Linked DNA regions of Pelodictyon luteolum DSM 273. The protein of the gene in region 1 interacts with the protein of each later gene in a pairwise test. Links are inferred from orthologs where the notes say so. Each region holds a gene or a part of one and is shown on either strand. Other genes may lie near its edges. The genes, in order: def and PLUT_RS01440.

What was found.
Region 2: the proteins of def (region 1) and PLUT_RS01440 interact in binary tests that used the Escherichia coli proteins (3 or more experiments, as listed by UniProt). The link is inferred for Pelodictyon luteolum DSM 273 from one-to-one orthologs.

What each region holds. Positions count from the first base shown.
Region 1 is NC_007512.1:1,653,818-1,662,515, reverse strand. What follows is about bases 2,167-5,130. They hold def (peptide deformylase), read left to right. Parts: upstream 2,167-3,344; coding sequence 3,345-3,917; downstream 3,918-5,130. Other genes in these bases: lepA (translation elongation factor 4), read left to right, coding at 5,003-5,130; fmt (methionyl-tRNA formyltransferase), read left to right, coding at 3,976-4,920; PLUT_RS07635 (Fur family transcriptional regulator), read right to left, coding at 2,601-3,107; PLUT_RS07640 (cation:proton antiporter), read left to right, coding at 2,167-2,572. Also shown: PLUT_RS07645 (DMT family transporter), read right to left, coding at 1-186; more of PLUT_RS07640, read left to right, coding at 389-2,166; more of lepA, read left to right, coding at 5,131-6,820; lepB (signal peptidase I), read left to right, coding at 6,966-7,772; PLUT_RS07610 (hypothetical protein), read right to left, coding at 7,766-8,203; trpE (anthranilate synthase component I), read left to right, coding at 8,346-8,698. UniProt on the Escherichia coli protein: Removes the formyl group from the N-terminal Met of newly synthesized proteins. Requires at least a dipeptide for an efficient rate of reaction. N-terminal L-methionine is a prerequisite for activity but the enzyme has broad specificity at other positions.
Region 2 is NC_007512.1:278,169-286,901, reverse strand. What follows is about bases 2,042-5,040. They hold PLUT_RS01440 (aspartate-semialdehyde dehydrogenase), read right to left. Parts: upstream 4,053-5,040; coding sequence 3,030-4,052; downstream 2,042-3,029. Other genes in these bases: dusB (tRNA dihydrouridine synthase DusB), read right to left, coding at 4,049-5,040; PLUT_RS01445 (hypothetical protein), read left to right, coding at 2,172-3,029; PLUT_RS01450 (ComEA family DNA-binding protein), read left to right, coding at 2,042-2,175. Also shown: PLUT_RS01460 (pyridoxal-phosphate dependent enzyme), read right to left, coding at 1-91; alr (alanine racemase), read left to right, coding at 369-1,463; more of PLUT_RS01450, read left to right, coding at 1,663-2,041; more of dusB, read right to left, coding at 5,041-5,113; recombinase RecA, read right to left, coding at 5,118-6,164; PLUT_RS01425 (NAD-dependent epimerase/dehydratase family protein), read right to left, coding at 6,205-7,194; PLUT_RS01420 (M16 family metallopeptidase), read left to right, coding at 7,326-8,591; tig (trigger factor), read left to right, coding at 8,676-8,733.

The DNA.
Region 1 (8,698 bases):
CCAAATGGCATAGGACATGCCAATCGGAAGTACTTTCAGGGCCTGTCCAAGCAAGGTAAAACTCAGGGTGTAAAAAATAAAGACAAAAACAGATGGTACCAGCTTTGTGAAGCCGTCGGAAAACTTGAGGCATGTCGTGCCTGCCACTTCAGTGGCAATGGCCATGAATAGTGCTATCCAGTGCATGGTTCAGTGGTGAGGAGGTTTCAACGTCCGATGATTGTTTCCGCGCTCAATATACAAACTCTCACGAGGAGGCGGAGCGTGTTTTCCAGAGTGCCTTCCGGTTTGCCGGCTAGGGAAAAGATGTGCATATTTCCCCACAGGAAACGGCCGGATCCTATTAGTTTTGGTATATGAGTTGTATGAACCTTTCGACGTACGGACGATGCTCCTGACGGGAACCATTGACATGTCGCTGCCCCTGCGCAATCCCGTGCTCCAGTACTCGCTGATACTGCTCATCATCCTGTTCGCTCCGCTGCTTCTCAGCCGCCTCAAGATTCCGAGCCTCATCAGCCTTATCATAGCCGGCGCCGTCGTCGGCCCGCACGGTTTCAACCTTATGCTCCGCGACAGCAGCATCGTGCTGTTCGGTACCGTGGGCCTGCTTTACATCATGTTCATGGCGGGCCTTGAAATCGATGTCGTCGATTTCCGCAAAAATACCCGCAACAGCATCTTTTTCGGGCTGTACACCTTTTTCATCGCACTCAGCTTCGGCATTATGGCTGGTGTATGGCTGCTCGGGCTCTCGGTGCTCTCCGCCACCCTGATCGGGAGCATTCTGGCCTCCCACACCCTCATTCTCTACCCGACGGTCAGCCGGATCGGCATTTCCAGGGACCGCGCGGTCAATATCGCCGTCGGCGGAACCATCATCACCGACACCCTGGCCCTGCTTCTCCTTGCCGTCGTGACCGGCATGTCGTCCGGCTCTCTGTCAAGCGCGTTCTGGATCCGGCTGCTCATCTCCCTCAGTTTCTTTTCCCTTGTCGTACTGCTGGCTTTTCCCGTCATTGCACGATGGTTTTTCAAGCGCTTCGATGACAGCGTCCTGCAGTACCTCTTCGTTCTGGCTCTGGTATTCATGGCGGGCTTTCTTGCCCAGGCGGCCGGTGTCGAGCCCATCATCGGCGCCTTTTTCGCGGGGCTGGCCCTGAACCGCCTGATTCCCCATACTTCGCCCCTCATGAACCGCATCCGGTTCGTCGGCAACGCGATTTTCATCCCGTTTTTCCTGATCGGGGTCGGTATGCTCATCAACATCCGGGGCTTTTTCAGTGACTTCCGGAGCATTTGGGTCGCCATCGTCATCATCGTCGCCGCCGCTTCGGCCAAATACCTTTCGGCCTTTCTTACCCAGAAATTCTTCCGTCTGAGCAACGACCAGCGCAACCTCGTTTACGGACTTATCGGCGCGCATGCCGCAGTTGCCCTTGCAACGGTTCTCATAGGCTACGGCATCGTTACCGGGTACGCCGTTGACGGCTCGCCGGTGCGTCTCCTCGACGAAAGTATCCTTGATGGTACCATTGTCTTCATCCTGGTGACATGTACCATCGCTTCCATCGTCGGAGAGAAGGCTGCCGTGAGGGTGGCAGCAGCGGCCGAAGTTGAGGAAAAACCAGTTGAGTCCTCTTCTTCAGCGACCGAAGAGCGGATTCTCATTCCCCTCAGCCGGCCCGACCAGGTCGACGAGCTCATCAATCTCAGCGTTACCCTGAAGTCGCCAAAAAGCCCCGGCAGCCTCTACGCACTCCATGTCGCCGACGACAGCGTCAGTGATGAAGCTGCTGAAAAGAGCGGGCGGAAGATTCTGGAGAAAGCCGCGGTTGCTGCATCCTCAACCGATAACGCTCTGAACCAGCTGCTGCGTTTCGACAGCGACATCACCAACGGCATATCGGGTGTCATCCGTGAGCACAAGATCACCGACCTCATTCTCGGCCTGCACCAGAAGAGAGGCGGGCTCAGCGACAGTTTCCTCGGGGAGGCCTCCGAAACCCTTCTCAAGCGCGGCAATGTCACGACCTATATCTACCGCCCCGTGCAGTCGCTGGACACTATAAAACGCACCATCCTCATCGTGCCGGCGGGTGCGGAGTACGAGGCAGGTTTCAGGCTCTGGATCGGCAAGATCGCAAGCCTCGTCAAAAACACGGGAGTCCGCCTTGTGGTCTATTCAACGCGCCAGACCATTTCCGTACTGAAAGAGGGCTGGGGTTCGGCAGTCTCAAATGCCGAGTACCGGCAGTTCAGGGACTGGAACGACTTCCTCGCATTGTCCGGTGAGGTGAAGATCGACGACAGCCTCATCATTGTGATGAGCCGGAAGCACGGACGCTCCTACCATCCGGGAATGGCAAAAATTCCCACGCATCTCGGCAAGTACTTCCAGAAAAACAGCTTTATCCTGCTCTGGCCCGTCCAGAGCGAGGCCGAAGAGGCGCCGGTTCCTGAAAATGCCCTGCAGAAAGGCCTCGATACCCTTGAGCGCTTCGGCAGGCTCTTTGGCGGGGCGTACCGACGGATCCACCTGCCGGGCGTGGTCACGAAGAAAAAAGAGTGAGGCTGTAGGGGGGGGGCAGGCCGGGCGGCTATTTTTCGGCTTTCCTGCGGCGCCGGCAGGTTTTGCCTGCGGCATCATCCATGCATTTTCCGAACACCTGGAGACTGAAGCTCCCAAGCTGGAATCCCTGCTCGCGGCAGAGCCGCTCAAGCAGGCCTCCAAGTTCAGCGCTTGCGATTTCAACGACGAGTCCGCACTGTTCACAGACCACATGCAGGTGGTTTGCCACGCCGTGCGACTGTTCGTAGTGGGTATGCTTGTGTCCGAGGTCAATTTTGGCCACGAGGTGGACCCGGAACAGGAGGTCGAGGGTATGATAGACGGTTGCACGCGATATGGCGATGCCCCGGTCCTTCATACGCCGGTATATTTCATCGGCATCGAGATGTGTTCCCGAACCGTACACTTCACGAAGAACCGCGATGCGCTCCGTCGTGCAACGCATCCCCTCTGCTTTCATATACGAGCGGAACAGTGTCTCTGCCTGGCGGGTTGCCGCCTTCGGCTGCCGTTTATTGTCGTCGGTGTCTGCCATATGTGGTTAAATATACAAACTAAAAACAAGAATCGCTGAGCCCCGGCCCGGAGGTGCGCGGGGAGGGGATCGGGGAAAATTGCAGGATATTGTTATTTTCCCCTCACACAGCAGCGTACCGCCTCTTCCGGGGCAACTTTACGGACGTTCCGGAGGTTGGTTCAAACACAGAGAGAGCGGAAACGGCGTGTGGATGTTTTTTGCCGCTGTCCCAGTAAAGATTGAATTGTTGCTCCCATGATTCTGCCGATCAATACATACTCCGATGAAGTCCTTCACCAGAAGGCAAAGCCGCTGAAAGGCGTCGACGCTGACATCTCGTCTCTTATCGATTCTATGTTCGAGTCCATGGAAAACGCTTCGGGCATCGGCCTTGCCGCCCCGCAGGTCGGCTGTTCCATCCGGCTTCTCGTGCTGGATGTTTCCTGCATGAAGTCTTATGAGGATGTGCCGCCGATGGTGGTCATCAACCCCAACGTCCTTGCTGTGCGCGGAAAGAACCTGATGGAGGAGGGGTGCCTCAGTGTTCCCGGCGTGCAGGGCGATGTGCTTCGCCCGTCTGAAATTACCCTGAAATACCGGGACCGGAACTTCCAGGAACATACTGAGGAGTTTTCCGGTATGCTTGCCCGGGTACTGCAGCATGAGATAGACCATCTCAACGGCACGCTTTTCGTTGACAGGATGGAGAAGCGGGACCGTCGCCGGATCCAGCAGGAACTCGACGATATCGCTGCCGGGCTGGTTCCTGCCGACTACCCCATAGCCCGGGAGTGTTCCCGGGGCGGGGAGGGTCCGGCCTGCATGTGACTATGCCTGCCGGCCATGACCCGGCCATTGCAACTCATTGAAAAGAAAGCTCTTTGCCATGCGGATACTGTTTATGGGTACCCCCGAATTCGCCGTTCCTTCGCTCAGGGCGGTTGCCGGTGCCGGCCCGGGATTTGAGGTTGTGATGGTCGTTACCGGTCCCGACCGCCCGCGCCGCAGCAGGAATTCGGCGCCGGAACCGACCCCGGTGAAGCAGGCGGCTCTGGAGCTCGGGCTTCGGGTCCTTGAAGTTGAGGACGTGAAGGATCCTGCTTTTGCCTCAACGGTGCAGGAGCTCCGTCCCGATGTGATCGTTGTTGCGGCGTTCCGGATCCTCCCTCCGGCCGTCTACGGGGCAGCTCGCCTCGGCTCGTTCAACCTTCACGCTTCGCTGCTTCCGGCATACCGGGGAGCCGCTCCCATCAACCATGCACTGATGCAGGGGGATAGGGAGAGCGGAGTCACGACTTTTTTCCTCCAGCAGCAGGTCGATACCGGAAACATCATCCTGAAGCGCAGCACCCCGGTCGGGAGCGATGAGAACGCCACCGAACTTGCCCTGAGGCTCTCTTTCATCGGTGCTGAGGCTGTCCTGGCAACCCTCCGCCTGATAGCGGAAGGGCGTGCCGATGTCTCCCTTCAGGATGAATCAATGGCGTCGAAGGCTCCGAAGCTGACGAGGCAGAACACCAGAATCGACTGGAACCGGAGCGCCGCCGATCTCCACAACTTCATCAGAGGCCTCTCCATGCGCCCTGCTGCCTGGACCACCCTTGGGGGAAAAAGCGTGAAGATCTTCCGCTCCGCCGCGGCGCCCCAGATGTCGCCGTCTTCTCCGTGCGCTCCCGGCTCCCTTCTCATCGACGATGGCAGGCTCTATGCCCGCGGCACTGATGGCTGGATCGAACTGCTTCTCCTGCAGCTTGAGGGCAAGCGACCGATGGAGGCACCGGAGTTCGTCCGGGGGTTCCGTCCGGAGGTGACGGAACCGCAGCTTGTTTGAGGGTCCTGCTGATGTCGCAATCACCGTTATTTTGAGTATATTTTGCACCTTGCAATACAACAGAGAATAAACCGTTTTTTATATGGCCCCGTCCAGTCCGGAAGTCAGCCGCATCAGGAACTTCTGCATCATAGCCCACATTGATCATGGCAAGTCCACTCTGGCCGACCGCCTGCTGGAGATGACCCATACCCTTGACCGCACACAGATGGATTCGGCTCAGGTGCTTGATGACATGGACCTCGAACGCGAACGGGGCATTACCATCAAGAGCCATGCCGTGCAGATGAAGTACTGCTCGGTGGCGGGGGATGACTATACCCTCAACCTCATCGATACCCCGGGTCACGTTGATTTCAGCTATGAGGTCTCGCGTTCCCTTGCCGCCTGCGAAGGCGCGCTGCTTGTCGTCGATGCTACCCAGGGCGTCGAGGCGCAGACCATCGCGAACCTGTATCTTGCCATCGAGGCAGGGCTCGAGATCATACCGGTCATCAACAAGATTGATCTTCCCTCGTCCGATGTCGAGGGCGTCGCCCGCCAGATCATTGATCTCATCGGCATCGAGCGTGAGGAGATCCTGCAGGTGTCGGCGAAGGCAGGGCTCGGCGTGGCCGAGCTGATGGAGGCCATCATCGCCCGCGTTCCCGCTCCGGCTGACAACAGGAAGCAGCCCCTCCGCGCTCTCATTTTCGACTCCGTGTTCGATCCTTACCGCGGCGCGGTGGTCTACCTCCGTATTGTTGACGGCGTGCTTCGTCGCGGCGAGAAGGTCCGCTTCTTCGCCAACGACAAGATCTTCCTTGCCGACGAGATCGGTACCATGGCCCTCAAACGTCAGCCCAAAGAGGTGCTTGAGGCGGGTGACGTCGGTTATCTGATATGCTCCATCAAGGATGTGAAGGACGCCAAGGTGGGCGACACGGTTACCCACGCGGAAGTGCCTGCCGAAAAACGGCTTGCGGGTTACAAGGATGTGAAGCCGATGGTGTTCAGCGGCCTTTATCCTGTAAACTCGAATGAGTTTGAGGATCTCAGGGAGTCGCTCGAAAAGCTCTCCCTGAACGACGCTTCGCTCGTCTATACCCCGGAAACCTCCGTAGCTCTCGGCTTCGGGTTCCGCTGCGGATTCCTCGGCCTGCTTCATATGGAGATCATCCAGGAGCGGCTCGAGCGTGAATATGACATGAACATCATCACCACGGTGCCGAATGTGGAGTACCGGGTGATTATGACGAACGGTGAGACTGTCATTGTCGACAACCCGTCGAAAATGCCCGATACAACGCGCATTGCTCATGTGGAGGAGCCTTATGTCAGCATGCAGATCATCACGCTCGCGGACTATATCGGCAACATCATGAAGCTCGGCATGGAGCGCCGGGGCGAGTACCGGAACACCGACTATCTCGACACCCAGCGCGTCAACATGCACTTCGAGTTCCCCCTGGCCGAAATCGTGTTTGATTTCCATGACCGGCTGAAGTCGATCTCGAAAGGCTACGCGTCGATGGATTACGAGTATATCGGGTACCGCGAGTCGGACCTTGTGAAGCTCGATGTCCTGCTCAACGCCGAGCCGGTCGACGCCCTTTCCATCATCGTGCACCGCTCGAAAGCCTACGACTGGGGTCGCAAGCTCTGCGGAAAGCTGAAGGGCATCATTCCGAAGCAGATGTACGAGGTTGCCATCCAGGCGGCCATCGGCAGCCGGATCATTTCTCGCGAAACGATTTCAGCGATGCGCAAGAACGTGCTTGCCAAGTGTTACGGCGGTGACATCAGCCGCAAACGCAAGCTTCTCGAGAAGCAGAAAGAGGGCAAGAAGCGCATGAAGCAGGTCGGACGTGTCGAAGTGCCCCAGGAGGCGTTCCTTGCGATCCTCAACATCGACGAATAAGCCGGAACGATAGATCGAGGGATGAAAAAGAGCGGTATGACGCAGGATCGTCCCGAAAAAAACGTCAAAAAATCGGTGTGTCATTACTCCGCATTTCAGCAATCGTAACCCAATAAGCCACTTGAATACAGCAGAGAACAGCCGCATGAAAAAGCATTCGAGAGAGTGGATGGAAGCGCTCATCATTGCCGCGATATTTGCTTCCCTTCTGCGGGTGTTTGTCGTCGAGTCCTACCGGATCCCTACCGGTTCGATGGAAAAAACCCTCATGGCGGGCGACTTCATTTTCGTGAACAAGTTCATTTACGGAGCCAGGGTACCCTTCACCGATCTCCAGCTTCCCCGTGTCGAGGGCGTGTCACGTGGCGATATCTTTGTGTTCAAGTATCCCCATGACCGTTCACTCAACTACATCAAGCGGTGCGTGGCAACAAGCGGTGACACCCTCGAAATCCGCAACAGACACCTGTATGTCAACGGCAGTGAGGCTGCTCTTCCCCCTGACGGACAGTTCATCGGCATTGAGATGCAGCCTGGAGAGAGCGATTCGATGATTTTCCCGCGATTTTCGGGTTTCAACAAAGACAATTACGGACCGGTCAGAATCCCCGGAAAGGGCGATGTCATTACCCTTAACGAACAGACGCTGCCGATGTACGCCTGGCTGATCTCCGATGAGGGACATTCGGTCGGGATACACAGCGGCACAGTCTTTATTGACGGCGTTCCGGCTTCGTCATACACCATCGGGGACGACTACTATTTCGCCATGGGCGACAACCGCGACAACAGTCTCGACAGCCGTTTCTGGGGGTTTGTCCCATCAAAGGACATCCTCGGGCGCGCACTGCTTGTCTACTGGTCCTGGAATCCCAATCTTTCGCTGCTGACCGATCCGGTTGAGAAACTGGCCTCAATAAGATGGCAGCGGGCGGGGCTCGTCATTCACTGAGCCGGGCCGCCGGAACGTTGGGGCGGGGGAGCGCAGTAGGTGAGAATACTGTCGCAGACCGCTCTCTGTCTTGCCTCACGCATCGGGCCGCTGAAGACCAGCCGGCCGAGATCCGGGCAGGGGAACGCCATGCTGAGGATTGCTTGCGGCCGTGCCTGGCTGTTGCCGTCGGCGGGATGAAGCCCGATACGCTTGAGGGTGATGGAGTTCAGAGAAGGTCCCGCAGTGAGGGAACTCACGGTGAGTTCCATCTGCCGGTTCGTCTGCTGCAGAACCAGTGCCCTGAGGTCGGAAATGAAGGCCGTGTTGAGGTAGATTGCGGCACCAAGATGCAGCAGCAGGTAGGTTGCGCTGAACAGGACACCCGGTGAGAGTGCGAGCGCTTTGAACCAGTGTCTGAGGGCGTGCGGGTTGGGAGGGCGGGAGGCCATGTTCTCTCTCTGTATTCCGGATCCCGGTAATGTTTCAGGACGGTGCCTGCGGTCGTTCTTTCTTATTGTCCAGTTCGATTCAATGATACGAAAATTTTCTCAATCGGGCTCTTTCCAAGGCCCACCGCTCATTCTTTGATCTATGCCAGATACCCGAGGGCGTGCCCCATATTTTCTCAAACCGCTGGTCCGGGAAATCCATGCCGACACCGAAACTCCGGTTTCCGTATACATGAAGCTCCAGGGCCCCAACACCTGTCTGCTTGAGTCGGTCGAGGGCGAAGAGCGGCTTGCACGATTTTCCTATATCGCGCTCGATCCAGTTGCCATCCTTCGCGGTTCCGTCGACGGGCCGGCCGGAGTGGAGGTTCTCGACCAACGTTTCAGCGGCCTGCTGGATGCCGCTGCTCCTGAAACCGGCCTCCGTCAGATGATCGACCGGTGCCTCGATGCGTTCGATACCGAAAGCATTCCGGGGCGGAAGAACGGCTCAGC
Region 2 (8,733 bases), 1.4 Mb from region 1 along the record:
CCATGACCTTCGCCTGCATCTGGCGCGGCATCTGGCGCAGGAGCACCATCGGGGTCTCTGTCTTGAGTCCGAGGATATCGTTGTTCGGCATCGGCATGCTGTCGAGAATAGTGGTTGCAGGAGGGAAAGAGGCCCCTTCCCGATAGTCAGATGAAAATATACAAAACCACTGAACGAACCGTCTCGATTCAGGGCAAAGCAACTCTTTGCATGCTCAAAGGTACTCAAATTATTCCTTTTTCAGTCAGCAGGCGCCATCTACCCCGCTCCGGCGCTGCTGAAAATCCGCATAATTTTTAATACTTTGCAAGAAATCCAGTAAACCGAAGTGCCACGCACCGCCTATGTGCCCCAATGCACCCGAACCCATGGCTGAAGCCCTCATCAGGCTTCAGCACCTGCAAGAGAATGCCCGGCTCATCAGAAAGAAGGCCGGCGTGCCGCTGATGGCCGTCGTGAAGGCGAACGCATACGGGCACGGCGCCCGTGAGACGGCCCGCGCTCTTCTGGCTGAAGGCATAGGACATTTCGGGGTGGCCAACATCCATGAAGCCATTGAACTCAGGACCTGCGGCTCTCTAAAGAGGCCTGCCGCCATCCTCTCATTCTCCTCCCCCCTGCCGTCCCAGATACCCTCCTACCTGGAGCACGGCATAGAGATGACCGTCTGCGACCCCGCAACCCTCAGGGCGGCAGAGGCTGTGGCATCGGGAGCCGGCGCCACCATCGGCGTCCATCTGAAGGTCGACACCGGCATGGGACGGCTCGGGCTTTCTCCCGCTGAAGCCAAACAGGTCCTGCAGGAACTCCCCCGCTGCCCGCATATCGAGCTCAGGGGAATCTACACCCACTTCGCCGACAGTTCGTTTGACAGGGCATTCACCCGAAAACAGCTCGAAGCGTTCAGGGCTTTCACCGGAGAGTACGAACATGCCTCCGGCCGCAGGGTCCTGAAACACGCAGCCAACAGCGGCGCCATCCTCTCTGAACCGGACGCCACCTTCGACATGGTCCGCCCCGGCATCCTCCTCTACGGCTGCCACCCCTCAAACGATGCCCATCTGCGGCTGGATGTAAAGCCGGTCATGCAGGTAGAAGCCCGGGTCGTCTTCCTGAAAACCGTCACGGCCGGCACCACCATCAGCTACAACCGTACATGGAAGGCAGCGGGACCACGGATAATCGCCACCATAGCGGCTGGATACGCCGACGGCTACCACCGGTCGCTTTCAGGGAAAGCCACCGTCAGCATCAACGCCATCACCTACCCGCAGGTCGGCACCATCACCATGGACCAGATCATGGTCGACCTCGGTACCGAAAGCGATGTCAGGGTCGGCGACCGTGCCGTCCTCTTCGGCTGGGACGGGATGAGGGCAGAGGAACTTGCCTCGCGGGCCGGCACCATCAGCTATGAACTCCTCACCTCCGTTTCAGCGCGCGTCCTGCGGACCGTTGTATAAAGACGCCCGGCAGCCCCTCATTCCATGCACAGCCGTTCCGTACTGCAGGACGGCACCACGGGCCCGCGACAGCATACAACGGGGCCGCTTCATCATGCGCTGTATACGGAAACGCCTGCTTCAGCAGGTGAACGATGCCGATACAACAGGATAGTACCATCTATTTCTTATCTTGAACATAAAAGAGACCCCCTCTGGTATGAACCCGTTCGAACGACTTTCAGAAAAGCTGAGCCTGACGAGAGCGGAAGTTGTCGCAGTCTCGACCCTTCTGGCTTTTCTGGTGTTCGGCGCCATACTCCGTACCATGCATGCAGTGGAGCTGGAATCGGATGCCGTCCGGCAAGCCGAGGCAGCTGTCTTCAGCGACAGGGAGGCCGACAGCCTGATCAAGGCAGCCAGGCTTGATGAAGGCCGTGTGGATGAGGCCGTCAGAAAAAGCATCGCCCTGGAAAAAAGCACCGGAGGCTTTGAATCAACGCCCCGCCGGGCGAAGAAGGAGCCCTTCACCGGAACCGTTTCATTCACAAGCGCCACCAGCACTGAACTGCAGCAGATCCCGGGTGTCGGACCGGTCATGGCGGGGCGGCTCATCGACTTCAGGACGGCGCACCATGGGCACATCGAGTCCTACGATGCGCTCCTCGAGGTAAAGGGAGTAGGAAAGAAAAAACTTGAAGTCCTCAAAAAGCACCTGAGCATCGACCAATGACGAGAAGCATCGTAGCCTGCGCAGTCGATGCAGCCGAAAGCAGCATCGTCAGGCTCAAAACGAGCGGAGGGGATGGGTTCATCCTCACAGAATGCAGGACCGTTCCTGCCGGCTACGCCCTCCTCGCCACCCCGAAAGGACAGCGGGCGCTGAAAAAGCTCTCGGAACATGCCGCCAAATGGTCCGGCGAGCCGCTTTCTCTCTGCATCGCTCACGATACCTACCATCCACTTCCGGCTTATTTCCCCCTGGACGCAACCGATGAAGAGTGCAGGGGGTACAGCCGCCTTGAAGCATCTTACTTTCTCGACGAACCCGGTCACTACGGCTGCGACGTCCTGCCCTTTCTGGAAGAGAGTGCAGGCGGGCTGCAGGGTAAAAAGCTGCTCATGTTCTGGCCGGAGGCCCCGGCAAAAGGCATTGCCGGGGCGTTCAGCAGCCGGCACGCCATTTCCGGCGACAGCACGCCGCTGAAAACGGCAGTGGGGATATCGAAGATGTCGGAAGGGCAGACGGTCCTTCTTGAACTGTCCGGCTCACACGTGCTCCTTGTGGTGGCATCCTGCGGTGCAATTAGCCATTTCAGCCACCGCCGTGTGCTCAACCGGGATGAAACCGCATATTTCGCACTGAAGGAGATCGCAGAAGCCGCTCTTCCGCCCGGCACCCCGGTGCAGACCCGGGGCGCTCTGGCGGACCGGGCAATGGTGGAGCTCATCAGCCGGGAAAGCGCATGCCCGCTGCAGCCCCAGGCGCTGCCACGGACGGTCTCAATCAGCGGAATGGCGCAGAAAACCCTTCAATCACCCTCAGCACTGAACGCCATCATGTCAGCGATCCTTGTGCTTGCATGACTACGGCCTTCCGGCCGCTACCACCTCGGCGATCTGTACGGCGTTGGTAGCCGCGCCCTTGCGAAGGTTGTCGGCGACGATCCAGAGGTTGAGGGTCTTCGGATGCCAGTAGTCGGGCCGGATCCTTCCCACAAACACCTCATCCTTTTCATACGACGTCAGCGGCATGGGGTAGACGCGTGCCGACGGATCGTCCTGCAGGACGATACCGGGGGACCGGCCGAGCAGTTCCTTCACCTCTTCAATGTCGAAGTCGCTTTTCAGCTCGATGTTGAGCGATTCGCCGTGTCCGCCGTACACCGGAATACGGACCGTGGTCGGGGAGACGCTGAGAGAGGAATCACCCATGATTTTCCGGGTCTCGTTGACCATCTTCATCTCCTCCTTCGTGTAGCCGTTGTCGGTGAAAACGTCGATCTGCGGCACGGCGTTGAAGGCGATCTGGTGGAAATGGGTGAACTGCTCCTGGCGCTCTCCGGCAAGCTCGCTCTCCAGGGCATCGCGCCCCGCCTTGCCCTTTCCGGTCACCGACTGGTAGGTCGAGACAATCACCCGGCTGAGCCCGTAACGGTCCATGAGCGGTTTGAGCACAACGACCATCTGGATGGTCGAGCAGTTGGGGTTGGCAATGATCTTGGCCGCACTGCCGTCTGCAGCGAAAATGTCTCCGGGGTTCACCTCGGGAACGACGAGCGGGATGCCCTCGTCCATCCTGAATGCGGAAGAGTTGTCGATGACGACCGCGCCTTCGGCTGCCGCCACAGGAGCCCACTGGCGGCTGGCGGAAGCGCCTGCTGAAAAGAGCGCGATGTCGATCCCGCTGAACGCTTCGGCGGAAGGCACGCAAATCACGTACTCCTTTCCACGGAACGTCACCTTCTGACCGGCGCTCCTTGCCGAAGCGAGCGGAATGATGTCGGTTGCGGGAAAATTCCGCTCTTCAAGGACCTGCAGCATGGTGCGGCCAACAAGGCCGGTCGCGCCGAGTATGGCTACCCGGCACTTTTTCTCGGAACTGCTCATATGGTTGTGTTCGATGCTTTATAGTTCAATACAAGTTTATCTGAATGGTCGTTGAGGTACTCCGCATGCTCGCGGATCCGCCCCTCCCGGGCATAGCCCTCACACTCTTCGCGGTACTCGAGCAGGATACTCTCCACTGCCCGCCAATCCTCCTCGCGCACCAGTTTGTTGCGCACCACCGATACTTTCGGCAGGCCTTTCAGGTAGGTGGCATAATGACGTCGCATTTCAAGCGTCCCGTATTTCTCACCCTTGAACTCCACCGAGAGCTGCAGGTGCTCGATGGCTGCCTTGATGCGCAGTCTGAAGTCGGGTGGAGGCGGCGGGGTGCCGGTTTTCAGGAGATGCTTCGTCCCGGAAAAGATGAACGGGTTGCCGATCGAGCCCCGCCCGATCATCACCCCGTCGGCGCCGGTTTCCAGGAACATCCTCAGTGCGTCTTCGGGACTCCAGACGTCACCGTTGGCGATAAGGGGAATGCGGGCATGCCGTTTGGCCTCCGCAATCCACCCCCAGTCAGCTTTGCCTTTGTACATGTCGCTCCGGGTCCGTCCGTGCAGGGCGAGGGCCTGAATGCCGGCGTCCTCGAGGCGCCGGAGCACATCGAGAATGTTGATCGATTCGTGGTCCCAGCCGATCCGGGTCTTGGCCGTCACCGGCAGCCGGACGGCTTTCACCACGGCCTCGGCAATGGCAGCCATCTTTTCCGGCTCTTTCAGCAGCGCAGCCCCGGCGCCCTTCCCGGCAACCTTCTTCGTCGGGCATCCGAAATTGATGTCAAGGTAATCCGGCTGGAACTCTTCGGCAATCACCGCAGCCTCCACCATCGACTCCACCGTGCTGCCGAAAATCTGCACAGCCAGGGGCCGCTCAACCGGATCCGCCTTCAGTTTCCGGACGGTCTTTTCAATGCCCCGCCTGAGCGCCTCGGCACTGACAAACTCCGTATAGACGATGTCCGCCCCGTGGCGCTTGCAGAGCTGCCGGAACGCGCGGTCGGTCACATCCTCCATGGGGGCGAGGATGACGGGGCGGTCGATGTCGAGCTTTCCGATTTTCATGCCGTCAGGGCTGCAGGGCCTCCGGGTTGCCGGTCATGACATCCTTCACCTGGCTGTGCACCTTCTTGAAAAGCTCGGGGTCTTCGCGCAGCGCCTTCTTCACGGCTTCGCGTCCCTGACCGAGTTTGTCCGGGCCGTAGCTGAACCATGAACCAGCCTTCTTGACCACACCGAACTCCACGGCAAGATCGATCAACTCGCCCATGAGGGAGATGCCCTCCCCGTAAAGGATATCGAACTCGGCAATCCTGAAAGGAGGCGCAACCTTGTTCTTGACCACTTTAACCTTCGTGCGGTTGCCGATGATTTCGTCGCCGTCTTTCAGCTGGGCAATCTTGCGGATATCGAGCCGGATAGAGGAATAAAACTTGAGCGCCTTGCCGCCGGTGGTTGTTTCCGGGCTTCCGTACATGACGCCAATCTTGTCGCGCAGCTGGTTGATGAAGATGCAGACGCTGCTCGACTTGGAGATGGCGCCGGTAAGTTTGCGCAGCGCCTGGCTCATGAGCCGGGCCTGCAGACCGACCACGCTGTCTCCCATCTCTCCCTCAAGCTCCGCCTGAGGCACAAGGGCTGCAACGGAATCGACAACGACCACGTCGACCGCGCCGCTGCGCACGAGTGTTTCAACAATGGAGAGCGCCTGCTCGCCGGACTCCGGCTGGCTGATCAGCATGGCATTGATGTCAACCCCGAGCTTGCGGGCATAGCTGGGGTCGAAAGCGTGCTCAGCATCAACAAGAGCGGCGATGCCGCCGGCCTTCTGGGCTTCGGCGATGACATGAAGCGCAAGGGTGGTTTTGCCGGACGATTCGGGGCCGTATATCTCCGTCACCCTGCCGCGCGGAAGGCCTCCGACGCCAAGAGCGAAATCGAGGGTCATCGATCCGGTTGAAATCGACTGGACCTGCATCACTGCCGAATCGTCCCCGAGGCGCATGATGGCACCTTTGCCGAACTGCTTTTCAAGGGCTTCGACAGCGAGGTTCAGCTGTTTGAGTTTTGCCGGATCAACGCCTGGGGCGGTCTCTGCGGGTCTGGGTGTAGCCATGGTGCATTTAGGGGTATGGTGAACGAAAAAAACCGGCCCTTCAGGTTACTGCGCTTAAGAGAGTCTCTTCAAGCGGCCGGTAGCTGACCTGAAGTTCCTCCGTTGATTTCATGTTGCTGTATGAAGCCCTCCGCCCGGCAAGGCGGATGCTCTCAATGCTGATGAACGACGGGCGGCCTGAGATCCAGGAATAGAGTTCGCCGCCGATGCCTGCCAAGGAGCCGATGGGACCCGGTAGGGCGATGGTGGGGCGCGTGCGGCTGCCGGGAAGCTCAGCGATGCGCAGGTAAAGCTCCTTGAAAGTCATATTGTGGCCCACCACCAGATAACGTTCACCGCTGCGGCCGAGGCGCCATCCGGCAATGAGGGCGTCGACGACGTCAGAAACATCGACAAAACCGGTACCGCCCGTCGGATGCACCGGGATGCGTCCCTGATAGATGAGGCGCAGGACATCGTTCGATGAGCTCTTCGACGCAGGATTCGAGGGGTCCCGGCCGATGACAACCCCCGGGCTCACCATGACGGCCTCAAGCCCCTCGGCGGCTCCGCGCAAGACCTCGAGTTCGGCAAGATGCTTCGACTCCATGTACCCGTTCCGGCGCTGCCAGTCCTGGAAAGAAGCCGATTCACCGACCGGCGAACCATCCTCGGTGGCGCCGGCCGCGGCCATCGAGCTGGTGACGACCAGACGCCGGACCCCGGCGTTGAGGCATGCGTTCACCACGTTTCGGGTGCCGAGGACATTGACGTCGTAGAGCTCGCCAGTGTGGCGCTTCGTATAGGAAATCAGCCCCGCAGAGTGGAACACGGTGTCGATGCCCCGGAATGCCAGATCAAGCGCAGGCTGGTTCAGGATGTCCGCCCGCACGACCTCCACGGGAAGGGTGCCCGAAAAGGAGCAGTCCGAGCCCTCACGGGCAACGATCCGCACCCCCTCACCGCCGCCGGCACCCCTCATGAGCGAAAGCAGCAGCTGCGAACCTATGTAACCGGTCGCGCCGGTAATGGCAATGGATGCAGTGGACATGAATCGGCTATAAGGTAGTTCGGCCCCTCCGGAAGGGCGCACGCTCCGCCAGTGAGCGCCTCTGTTTTTAAACATAAGAATAAAAACTACATTGCTCTCAATTCCAATGAAGAGGACCAGAAATTTTTCGGATGATGCGGCAGCAGAGAGCGACACATACCAATGAAGCGGTTATTGAGGAACGGCTCCCCAACGGCCTGAGGGTCGTGACGGACCGCGTGGCGTCGGTTGAGAGTGTGACGCTCGGCATCCTCATTGAAGCCGGCTCGCGCGACGACCCCGAAGACGCCGCGGGGCTCGCGCATTTCATCGAACATGCCATCTTCAAGGGCACCGGACGCCGCTCCTATCTGGACATCGCACGGGACATCGAAAAGCACGGCGGCTACCTTGACGCCTGGACCACCAAGGAACATACCTGCATCTACCTCCGCTGCCTCAGCCGGCACCTGGAGGCTTCGTTCGAACTGCTCGCCGATCTCGTATCGGACCCGGTGTTCCCTCCCGAAGAGATCGAGAAGGAAAAAGAGGTGGTACTGGAGGAGATCAGCAGCGTGGAGGACGCGCCGGAAGAGATGGTGTTCGAGGAGTTTGACCTCCGATCCTTCCCCCGCCACCCGCTGGGACGGCCGATACTCGGAACCATGGAGAGCGTAGAGGGAATATCGGCCAGCCACCTCACGGCGTTCATCCGGGAACACTACCGCCCCTCGAAGATGATCCTCAGCGCCACAGGCAATGTCCGCCACGCCGAGATCACCGGGCTCGCGGAACGGTTTCTCAATAGAGCGGATATGTCTTCCGGGTGCGCAACGCGCATGATGTTCCGTCCGGAGGATTACCGGCCGTTCAACAAAACACTGAAAAAACGGATCTCGCAGTCGCAGATCGTGCAGGGAACGGCCGCAGGGCGCAACGACCGCCTGTTCTATGCCACAATGGCGCTCAACTCCATGCTCGGCAGCGGGATGAGTTCGCTGCTCAACCTTGAGCTGCGTGAAAAACGCGGGCTGGCCTACAGCGCCTATTCAGCCGTCTCGTTTTATGACGACCTCACCACCCTGAACATCTATACCGGCACCGACGCACTGAAAATCGACACCGCCCTCAAGCTCATCGAAGAGTTGCTCCACGGCCCTGCCCTCCTGCATCCCGATCCCGGTGAAGTCGAAACGGCAAAAGCAAAGCTACTCGGATCTCACATCATGGGAATGGAAAAGATGACCCGCAGGATGTCGCAGGTCGCCACCGACATCTCCTACTTCGGGCGGTATGTCCCCCCGGAAGAAAAAACTGCCAAAATCGAAGCGCTCACCCCACTGGACATCAGAGAAGCCGCCCGGGACCTCATCCTCGAGCCTCCGCTCTCCACACTCGTCTACCGGCCCTCCCGCTGAGGGCTTCGCTGTTTTAAATACCGGTTATAATTTGTATCTTTTGGACTTTGATTTTTGACCATTATCACCAAACCACAGAGAGCCTTGCAAAAGAATATCAAGAACATCAGCGAAACCGAACAGGAACTGGAGATCATCTTCA